DNA from 3 places in the Staphylococcus carnosus genome. Region 2 is predicted to be linked to each of the others. Evidence: predicted binding sites of a transcription regulator. Region 2 holds the regulator's gene; each other region holds the start of a gene.
The links. The regulator Rex, encoded in region 2, represses fermentation and respiration genes when NADH is low (regulators of the CRP and FNR family bind a similar motif). The targets are predictions, from matches to a motif close to TTGTGAAATATTTCACAA.
Positions count from the first base shown of each region.

Region 1 (3,260 bases), 690 kb from region 2:
CAGGTATTGATTTCTCAGATGATTCACTTTTACAAGGACGTCTTTTCTCATATACAGATACACAAATTTCACGTCTTGGCGGTCCTAATTTCAACCAAATTCCTATTAACCGTCCAGTGAACAAAGTGCACAATAACCAACGTGATGCAATGTACCAAATGGACATCCATACAGATAAAACTTCATATCATAACAATGGTTTAGAAGGTAATTGTCCATTTACAAGTTCTAAAGCACAAGGTGGTTACGAACACTATCCAGAACGTGTCGAAGGTCATAAAGTACGTACGCGCAGTGAAAGCTTTAAAGACTATTATTCACAAGCAAAATTATATCTTAACAGCCTAACAAAACCAGAGTACGATCATACTGTAGACGGTTTCTCATTTGAAATTGGTAAATGTAAAAGTATGGATGTACGCCAACGTGCAGTTAATCAATTGAATAAAATAGACCGTGAACTTGCTGAACGTGTAGCTGAGAATGTAGGTGTGACAGTTCCAGAAGAAAATGAAGAAGTCAAATCTGATAAAAAAGATAGTCAATTGACTATGGAAAAATACGACCGTCCATTACCAGGACATTCAGTTGCGGTATTGATTAATGGAGATGTAGATCCAGAAACATTGAAACAATATGCGAAAGAATATGCGTCTCAAGGATTGAATTATGCATTTGTCGGTAAACATCAAAAACAACTTTCAGATGATATTACAGTCAATGAAACATACGATACTGCACATCCAACTTTATTTGATAGTCTTGTAGTATTATCTGACGGTAATGGTTTAGTGCCAGATGCAGAAGAATTTGCTGCACTAGCTTACAAACATAAAAAACCAATTATCTTTAATAAAGCTGCAGCAGATGAGTTGCAAGATCAAAAAATTAAGCTTGATGCGCCAGGTGTATTTGTATCTGATGATCCGGATACAATCGTGAAAGCATTTGATAAAGTGCGTTATTGGGATAGAAAATAATCAATATAAAACACTGTTGAGATGAATGTCTTAAAGCGTTTTATAAAAATGAAGTTTTAAGTAATAAACGGCCGAGAGAAGTATCCTTGGCCGTTTTTACTGTATATTTTTTGAAAAGATGATTCTAAACAAAAATGAAATGTTTGAATTTAAAAGTGTTAGCATTTTACGATTTCTCTTCATTTAAAGCATATTCATATAGTTTAGTAATTGTCTTGAATTTAGCATCTTCTAAATTTGTACGCCCATTTCGTAAATCTTGTACGGTTTGATAAGGAATATTTGCGTTTTTAGAAATTTTATAGCCGCTTTCTTCATTAAACAGTTTTTCAATCTTATTTTTAATTGTTGTAATTTCACTCATTTGTCTTTTCCTTTCTTTAGGTTGTTTTTAAATTAATATAAACGTGATTAAAAATAACTTATTTAATAGCTACCCTAAGTGTGTAAAAATATAAACAAATGGATGATTAAAATTTTATTTTGCTAATTAAGAATTTCGTTTAGGATTAATATTTCAAACTTTTAAGTTAAAGCATATTTGAATGCATTTTTAGAAATTATGAATAAACGAAACAAAAATTGTTATGAAATAGTCGAATTTAGCAATAAAAATGCCATCCCGAAATTTCATGCATCGTGATAAACTAAAACATGGGAAATTTTTCACAAAGTTCAGAAGGGAAAAGTGAGGAGTCAACATGTTCCTATTTATTACGGAAATTACAATTATGGTACTCGCCATTATTATGGGGCTTAGAACTGCTGGCGCACTTGGATGCGGAATATTTGCTATTGTTGCCCAGCTGATTATGATATTTATTTTTGGTCTGCCGCCAGGATCTGCACCAGTAACAGCTGTATTGATTATTTTATATATTGGAATTGCAGGCGGTACATTACAAGCAACAGGCGGTATCGATTACCTTGTATATCTTGCTTCAAAAATAATTGAACGTTTTCCTAAAACGATTATTTTTATCGCACCGATGATCGTCTTCTTATTTGTATTCGGTATTGGGACAGCTAATATTGCATTATCATTAGAACCGATTATTGCCAAAACTGCGACGAAAGCAGGTATTCAACCGAAGCGTCCGCTGATTGCATCTGTATTAACAGCGAACTTAGCATTGCTATGCAGCCCGGCAGCCTCTGCGACTGCTTATATTATTGCGACACTTGCAGTAACAGGTATTACGATGGGTAAATATTTATCTATTGTTTTGCCGACCGCATTACTTAGTATGTTAGCACTTAGCCTTTATTGTACATTTGTTGGGCGTAAACGGAATGTACAACCTAGTGTATTTGCTGAAAATATATTAAGTGATTTAGAAGAAGAAATGATCAAACCACATTTTCCACGTCGAGTAAAATTGGGTGTCGCTGCATTTTTAACAGGTGTTGCTTGTATCTTAGTCTTTGGTATTTTCTCAAATCTCGTACCAACTTTTAATGTAGATGGAAAGACAATAAAATTACAAACTACAGATATTGTGCAGCTATTTATGTATGCTAGTGCAGCCGTTAACTTAGTGCTTGTTAAGCTTAATACAAGCGATATTTTATCTTCGCATATCACGCAATCTGCAATTGGCGCATTATTTGCAGTGCTTGGACCAGGTTGGCTCGGTGCGACAATATTCGGCGCACCACAAAACAAACATATTATGACACGAGAAATAGGCGGCATCATTGAACATGTACCTTGGCTAGTCATTATTTTAGTGTCACTTGTGACTATTATCGTTATTTCGCAATCAGCAACGGCTTCTATCATGTTGCCGATTCTGATGAGCATCGGTATTCCTCCAACCTTCTTTTTAGCAATGGTGCAGACTTTAAATGTTAATTTTGTCATACCTGCACAACCCACATTATTATTTGCAGTTGATCTTGATGAAACGAAGCAAACACGTGCAACTAGTTTTATTGTTCCAGGTTTCTTTGTCATCACAGTTTCGATTATAATTGGGTTTACAATCAAATCAATATTAGGACTTTAAGTGAATTTAAGTACAGATTGAAACATTTAAAAAGTGTGTTTCAGTCTGTATTTTTTAGTTTTTGGATATGTTTAAGTTTTAAGAAATGTGTAATATTTAATAATGCATGAGTATAAATTTAATACAATCATTCCTACTGCAACAGAATGGGAGTCATGTAATTTTAAAAATTAATTGTAATTTCGAAAGAAAATAGTTGTAAAATACATGGAATCGTTATATCTTTGTATGATGTATTAAAAAGGACGATGTTTAAAAACAGATAGTGCCT
Region 1 covers NZ_UHCT01000001.1:301,506-304,765, forward strand. Annotated here, with positions in the region: gene DYE31_RS01315 (catalase) at 1-980, shown strand, start outside; gene DYE31_RS01320 (hypothetical protein) at 1,147-1,344, opposite strand; gene DYE31_RS01325 (anaerobic C4-dicarboxylate transporter family protein) at 1,682-2,989, shown strand.
Region 1: a site for Rex is predicted at 1,635-1,652, ahead of DYE31_RS01325 (anaerobic C4-dicarboxylate transporter family protein). Genes of this name have one in related genera too.

Region 2 (3,260 bases):
ATTTTTTCTAATACTTTTCGGCGACTTTTGGCCATACCGCTTGTAGAGGCACGTGTAATATTTTTTTCTACGAAGGTTTCAAGACGTTTTATCTCAGCTTGTTGACGTTCGTATTCTTGCATACGCTTTTCATAATATTGGTCGCGTTGCGTGATGAATTTGCTGTAGTTGCCGACGTAATGTTGAACAGCACCTAGAGCGACATCATAAATCTGATTTACCGTTTTATCGAGGAAGAAGCGGTCATGGCTGATAATTACGATTGCACCTTTAAAATAGTTTAGATAATCTTCTAGCCATTGTGTCGTTTCCATGTCTAAGTGGTTGGTCGGTTCATCCAGTAATAATAAATCTGGCTCACTTAATAGCATTTGAGCTAGTGAGAGGCGTGTTTTTTGTCCGCCGCTGAAATCGTTGACGGGACGATGGAAATCGTCTTCTGAAAAGTCCAAACCATGCAATACAGTTTTAATTTTACTTTCGTATTGATAACCTTCTAATCGCTCAAACTGATTGGAAAGTGTTTCGTATTTAGACATATGTGTTTTAAATGTTTCTGTTTCATATTCATCTGCATGTTCAGCTAACCAAGCAGTTTCTGCTTGCATATCTGCTTCCATTTGTTTTAATTTAGCAAAGGGTTTTGACATTTCTTCCCATACAGTGTGGTTTGTATCTAGTGTCATTTGTTGTGTCAGATACCCGACTTTTAAATTTTTGATTTTAGAAATATTGCCTTCATCATATCCATCGACTCCAGCTATAATTTTCATTAAAGTAGACTTGCCGGCACCATTTCGACCGACGATACCTATTTTTTCATGGCTCTTTACTTCGAAGTGAACATCATTAAAGATTTCTTCGCCATCGAAAGATTTAGAGACATTGTTGAGTTGTAATAAAATCATGTCGTATGTTTACGAGTCAGACTGTTAAGTTAAAACTGGCTCGTAGACCTCCTTTCTTATCGCTCTATATAATGACTTACTTTCCATTATAAGTGGAAATAGTGGTTATGCCTATTAAATATCATGAATTTCCTTCATTGAAAATAAGAATCGTTTTACATCAAAACAGACAATAAATATTCAATTGTATTAAATTTGTTACAAAATCATGTGTTCAAATTATATATTTAAACGTATAATAGTAACTACATCACTGATAATAGCTGGAGAATATCAACTATAATCTGCGTTATTAACGTTTGAATTGTTCATAGAAAGTTACTTTTACAGTTATTTATTTTTAGAGGTGTATAAGGTATACTTAGTTAATAAAAATGCTTTAATCCTTTAATTTAAGAAGATTAATGTAGTTGCAATATAAATTAAAAACTATTTGAACATGGTAATATCCTCAAAAGAAAAAGGCTAAGAACTGCAAAGAGTATTTTTTTCTGAACTTCATATTTTTCACAATCAACAAAGTCTATTACAGTATTTACATGAGAGATTAGAACTTGTTCAGACATAATAGTTTTGAAGATGTGGGGGTAAACAAATTGAGTAATCAAAAAAATAATATTCCTCGTGCGACCTTAAAACGTTTGCCGCTTTATTACAGACTTGTCAATCAGCTTCACGAAAAAGGAATTGACCGAGTTAATTCTAAAACAATCAGTGAAGCGTTAGATATTGATTCTGCTTCAATTAGAAGAGACTTTTCTTATTTTGGAGAATTAGGTAAGAAAGGTTACGGCTATAATGTCGAAAGTTTGTTAGAATTTTTCAAAAGCAAAATCAGCGAGAGCGATACGATTAAAATCGGTTTGGTCGGAGTGGGGAATTTAGGTAAAGCATTGCTTTCATATAATTTTTCTATCCATGATGAAATGGTTATTACCGAAGCTTTTGATATTCGTGATGATATCGTCGGTACAAAAGTTGGTAAAGTCATCGTAAATAAAATGGAAGACTTGCAATCAATTTTGAAAAGTGCAGAATTGGATGTAGTTATTTTAACAACTCCAGGAAGTGCAGCCCAAGAAGCTGCAGATCAAATTGTGGATAGCGGCGTGAAAGGTATTTTGAATTTTACACCAACGCGAATTAATGTACCAGACGATGTCTCTGTTCATCAGATTGATCTAGGTATTGAGCTGCAATCGCTTTTATTCTTTATGAACAATCTTCGAAACAGCAATTAAAAAAAGCGTTCCAAATTCAGGTTTGGAACGCTTTTTCTAATTGCTTAAGTTATGCTTTTTGAACTGTAATTGTCCAAGATGCATCGCCGATTTGTTCATAATTAGTAACTGGATAATTTTTTTCTGCAGCCCAGTTTGGAATAGCTTCTGTTGCTTGCGTGCAGTCAAAGTCGATTTTTAGTTCATCACCGATATTTAACGTTTCCATTTTTTTCTGTGCTTCAATTAATGGAAAAGGACATACCATACCTACTGTTCCCAATTCATATAACATATAAACGCCCCTTAATTATTTTGAAATTATGATTGTGCAGCTGGACGTGCTGCGTTTTGTTTAGATGATTTTTGCATTGCTTTCATAGGTTTTACAAATAAGAAGTAACTCATAAATCTTGTACCCAAAATCATAGCGGCTAAAGCAATCCAACCTTGCCATGAAAGTGCTGCTGTTGCAACTAAACCGTTTCCGATTGAACAACCACCAGCTACTGAGGCACCAAATCCCATAAAAGCACCGCCGATAACACTATTACGAAGTGTCTTTTTATCAGGTAGTCTCCAAGCGAATTCTCTAGAGCCTTTTGCAGCAATATAAGATCCGATAAAGATACCGAGAACTAAGAATACGCCCCAATCTAAAAATGATGTTTTACCAGATAAAATAAACTGTACTAGATTTGAAGAAGGGGTAGTAATACCAAGTCCTCCTTCTCGGCCTGTTGAATAACTCATTGGCCAAGCAAGTAATGCGATTAAACCTACTGCGATTGCTGCAACAAAAGGATGGAATTTCTTCTCGAAGAAGAAATGACGAATCCCTGTATAACGTTGTTTTAACTTTGGAATTGCAATTTTAGGTTTAGGTTTGCGTAATGTTCTTACAACAAGATAACCTGTAACTGCTACGAGTCCGATTACAAATATCCATGCAGGAATTCCTGTGCTCGTAGACATATCTGCATTAACATTCGTTTTTGAATTCAATTTTTCCATCACAGGTTTAAGCAAACCTGCTTTTGTAATAGCTGAGAAGATAGCATAAGAAATTAAAGCAAGCCAACTTCCTATTAATCCTTCTCCAGCTCTGTAGTACGTACCAGTGGCACAACCG
Region 2 covers NZ_UHCT01000001.1:995,446-998,705, forward strand. Annotated here, with positions in the region: gene DYE31_RS04605 (ABC-F family ATP-binding cassette domain-containing protein) at 1-908, opposite strand, end outside; gene DYE31_RS04610 (redox-sensing transcriptional repressor Rex) at 1,505-2,149, shown strand; gene DYE31_RS04615 (sulfurtransferase TusA family protein) at 2,199-2,423, opposite strand; gene DYE31_RS04620 (YeeE/YedE family protein) at 2,450-3,260, opposite strand, start outside.

Region 3 (3,260 bases), 180 kb from region 2:
CAAATTTTTCTGTATCAATATTTACATGTCTATTATCTAATTCTTTTGCTTTAGCAACAATTTCTCTGAGATTTTTTTCTGCTAAATCTAAATCAAATTCAGCGCCCAACTGACTGATTTTAATAGATAGATGAGCTTTGACATCATTGTCGTGCATGGCCTGCAAAACTTTTAAGATAATATTTTTTTCAATTAAACTTTCTTCTTCTGTACCAACGAATTCACCAAGACAGTCAACAGTCACTGTAATTCCCTTATCGTTTAGTTCGCGGATTGTTTTGATAAGATCATCTAATGAGTTGCCAACTACAACTTTGCTCGCCCCAAGCACTGGCCCGTATTTCTTAGCTGAATTGTTTAAAAATGTATTATTAGATAATCCGATAAAAAAATCTTTGACAAGTGACATAGTAATTCCTCCCATACAACTATATTGGAATTAGTGTATCATGTTTCAATAATGTATGAAAACGTTAACAATATATAAAAATACACCATTTATCAAAATATTACAAAAACAGTAAACAATGTTAGATTAATTTTTCATCATATGATTTAAATAATACTTATTTTAAAAGAAGAGAACTAGGTTCAAAATAGATTTTATTGACTTTATTTTGATACAATAGATTTAAATATTAATAGTAGAAGGGTAGTCGTTGATATGTGGAAGTGGGAAACAGAAAGTGAAGCAAAAGGAGTTATTGTTATTGCTCATAATTTATTAGAACATACTGGGAGATATGCTTATGTCATTACTTCTTTAAGACGAAATGGTTATCATGTGATTATGGGTGATTTGCCAGGGCAGGGACAAACATCACGTTCTAATAAAGGTCAAATTGACAACTTTGAAGTCTATCACGAACATATCCTGGAATGGTTAAGAATTGCTAGTGAATATAAGTTGCCTACATTTTTAATGGGTGTAGGTTTAGGTGGCTTAATTACATTAAATTTACTTGAAAGAACAGAATTGCCAATTGAAGGCATTATTCTTTTATCTCCACTTGCAGCTTTTCAAAAAAATAATAAAACACGCAAAAACATGCTTACTTCAAATGTGGGCGCAGGTGTTAAAGATATGCGTTTTAATTTAGGTATTGAGCCTGAACATTTAACTCGAAATGAAGAAGTTATAGAAGAAACAAAACAAGATGGATTGATGTTGAAAAAAGTTTCTTATCATTGGTATAAAGAAGTTGTTAATGTGATGAAAAAAACAATGGAGCATTTGGAAGATATTCAAAGCATTCCAATGTGCTTAATGTACGGTAAAGATGACAAAATAGTTGAAACTGAAGCTATTTTAGAAATTAAAAATCGTGTTAAATCTGATGAACTTTATTTTAAAGCTTGGGATGGCTTATACCATGAAATTCATAATGAACCAGAGCGACCTTTAGTCATGCGATATATTTTAAGTTATTTAAATAATAAGGTGAATGCCTTAGGGTTTATACCGAATGATGTTGATGATCAAATCGAAATTTAAAATGGAGTAACCAGCAACTTTTTCAAATGTGTTGCTGGTTTTTTTAATGTTTTTTCTAAATGAAAAATTAAAAAAATCAATATACTCAGTTTGAATAAAAAAGATTGATTTTCATTATAGAAACTGGTATCTTTATTATGTGAAATAAATCATATAAGGAAAGTGATTTTCGAAAAAGGAAGGGTAAGTAATATGAAAAATATAAAAGCGAATAAAGTAGTATTAGTGGGCGATGGTGCTGTAGGTTCAAGTTATGCTTTTGCTATGGTAGCACAAGGTGTAGCTGATGAATTTGTCATTGTTGATATTGCCGTAGATAAAGTAAAAGGTGATGTGCTTGATTTAAATCATGGAATGCCTTACGGTGAATCGCCATCTATCATTAAAGCAGGATCATATGAAGATTGTTCAGATGCGGATTTAGTTGTAATTACAGCTGGTGCTCCCCAAAAACCAGGTGAAACACGACTTGATTTAGTTGAAAAAAACACTAAAATTTTCAAATCAATTGTTGGTCAAATTATGGATAGCGGATTTGATGGTATTTTCTTAATTGCAGCAAACCCAGTTGATGTATTAACTTATGTTACTAAAAAAGTTTCTGGTTTACCTAAAGAACGCGTTATTGGTTCTGGTACTATTTTAGATACAGCACGCTTCAAATATGAATTAGGTGCAGAATTCGGCATTGCACCTGAAAGTGTTAATGCAAGTATTATTGGTGAACATGGTGATTCTGAATTAGCGGTTTGGTCACAAACAAGCATTGCTGGACAAAATCTATACGATATTTTAAAAAGTAATCCTGAAAAAGAAAAACGTATTGAAGAAATTTTCTTAAATACACGTGATGCAGCGTATGATATCATTCAAGCTAAAGGTGCAACATATTATGGTATTGCAATGGGACTGCTTCACATTTCTAAAGCAATTTTACGAAATCAAAATCTTGTATTGACTGTGTCTAGTTATTTAGAAGGTGAATATGGTAACGAAGATGTTTATATTGGTGTTCCGACACTTGTTAACCGTGCAGGTGCAGTGAAAATTTATGAAACATCATTAAATGAAAAAGAAACTAAAGAGTTCAATCACTCAGTTGAAGTTTTAAAAGACATTACAAAAAGTGTAGATAAATTATTTCAATAATTAACAATTAGCAAAACGTCCGCAGATTTTTAATTTTTGCGGACGTTTTGCTCTGTTGTTTTTTATCTTTTTTCAATGGCACAAATATAAGGCGGGTTATTACGTTGATTAATAAAACCATATTGTAATATATGTGCTTTTTGTTGATCGAAATTTTTAAGATACTGATATACTGTCTCACTCTCAATTTTCCCTTCAGGATGTCCTGGATAGATAACGAGAACAATAATTCCTTCAGGTGAAAGCATTTTGAAAATGTTTTCTATGGCTGTGATAGTAGTATCGGCTTCTGTGACAATGTGTTTATCGCCTTTAGGTAAATAGCCTAAATTAAAGATAGCGGCATCGACAGGATAGTCATTAGATTCAATGTATTGTTCAATATTTTCATGCCCATCATGAATTAAAATAGTGTTGTTGAGGTCTCTGACTTTTAACTGTGCAGCTTTAATGGCTTCTTCTTGAATATCAAAGCCATAAACTTTTCCATTTGGAACGTGTTCAGCTAAAAATAATGTGTCGTGTCCATTTCCGCATGTTGCATCTATTACTGTACTGCTTTCATTAATATGCGATAAGATAAGTGACTTAGCAAAAGGTAATATGCGTTCTACTT
Region 3 covers NZ_UHCT01000001.1:1,176,116-1,179,375, forward strand. Annotated here, with positions in the region: gene DYE31_RS05690 (proline dehydrogenase family protein) at 1-409, opposite strand, end outside; gene DYE31_RS05695 (alpha/beta fold hydrolase) at 665-1,495, shown strand; gene DYE31_RS05700 (L-lactate dehydrogenase) at 1,688-2,644, shown strand; gene mnmM (tRNA 5-(aminomethyl)-2-thiouridylate-methyltransferase MnmM) at 2,707-3,260, opposite strand, start outside.
Region 3: a site for Rex is predicted at 1,633-1,650, ahead of DYE31_RS05700 (L-lactate dehydrogenase). Genes of this name have one in related genera too.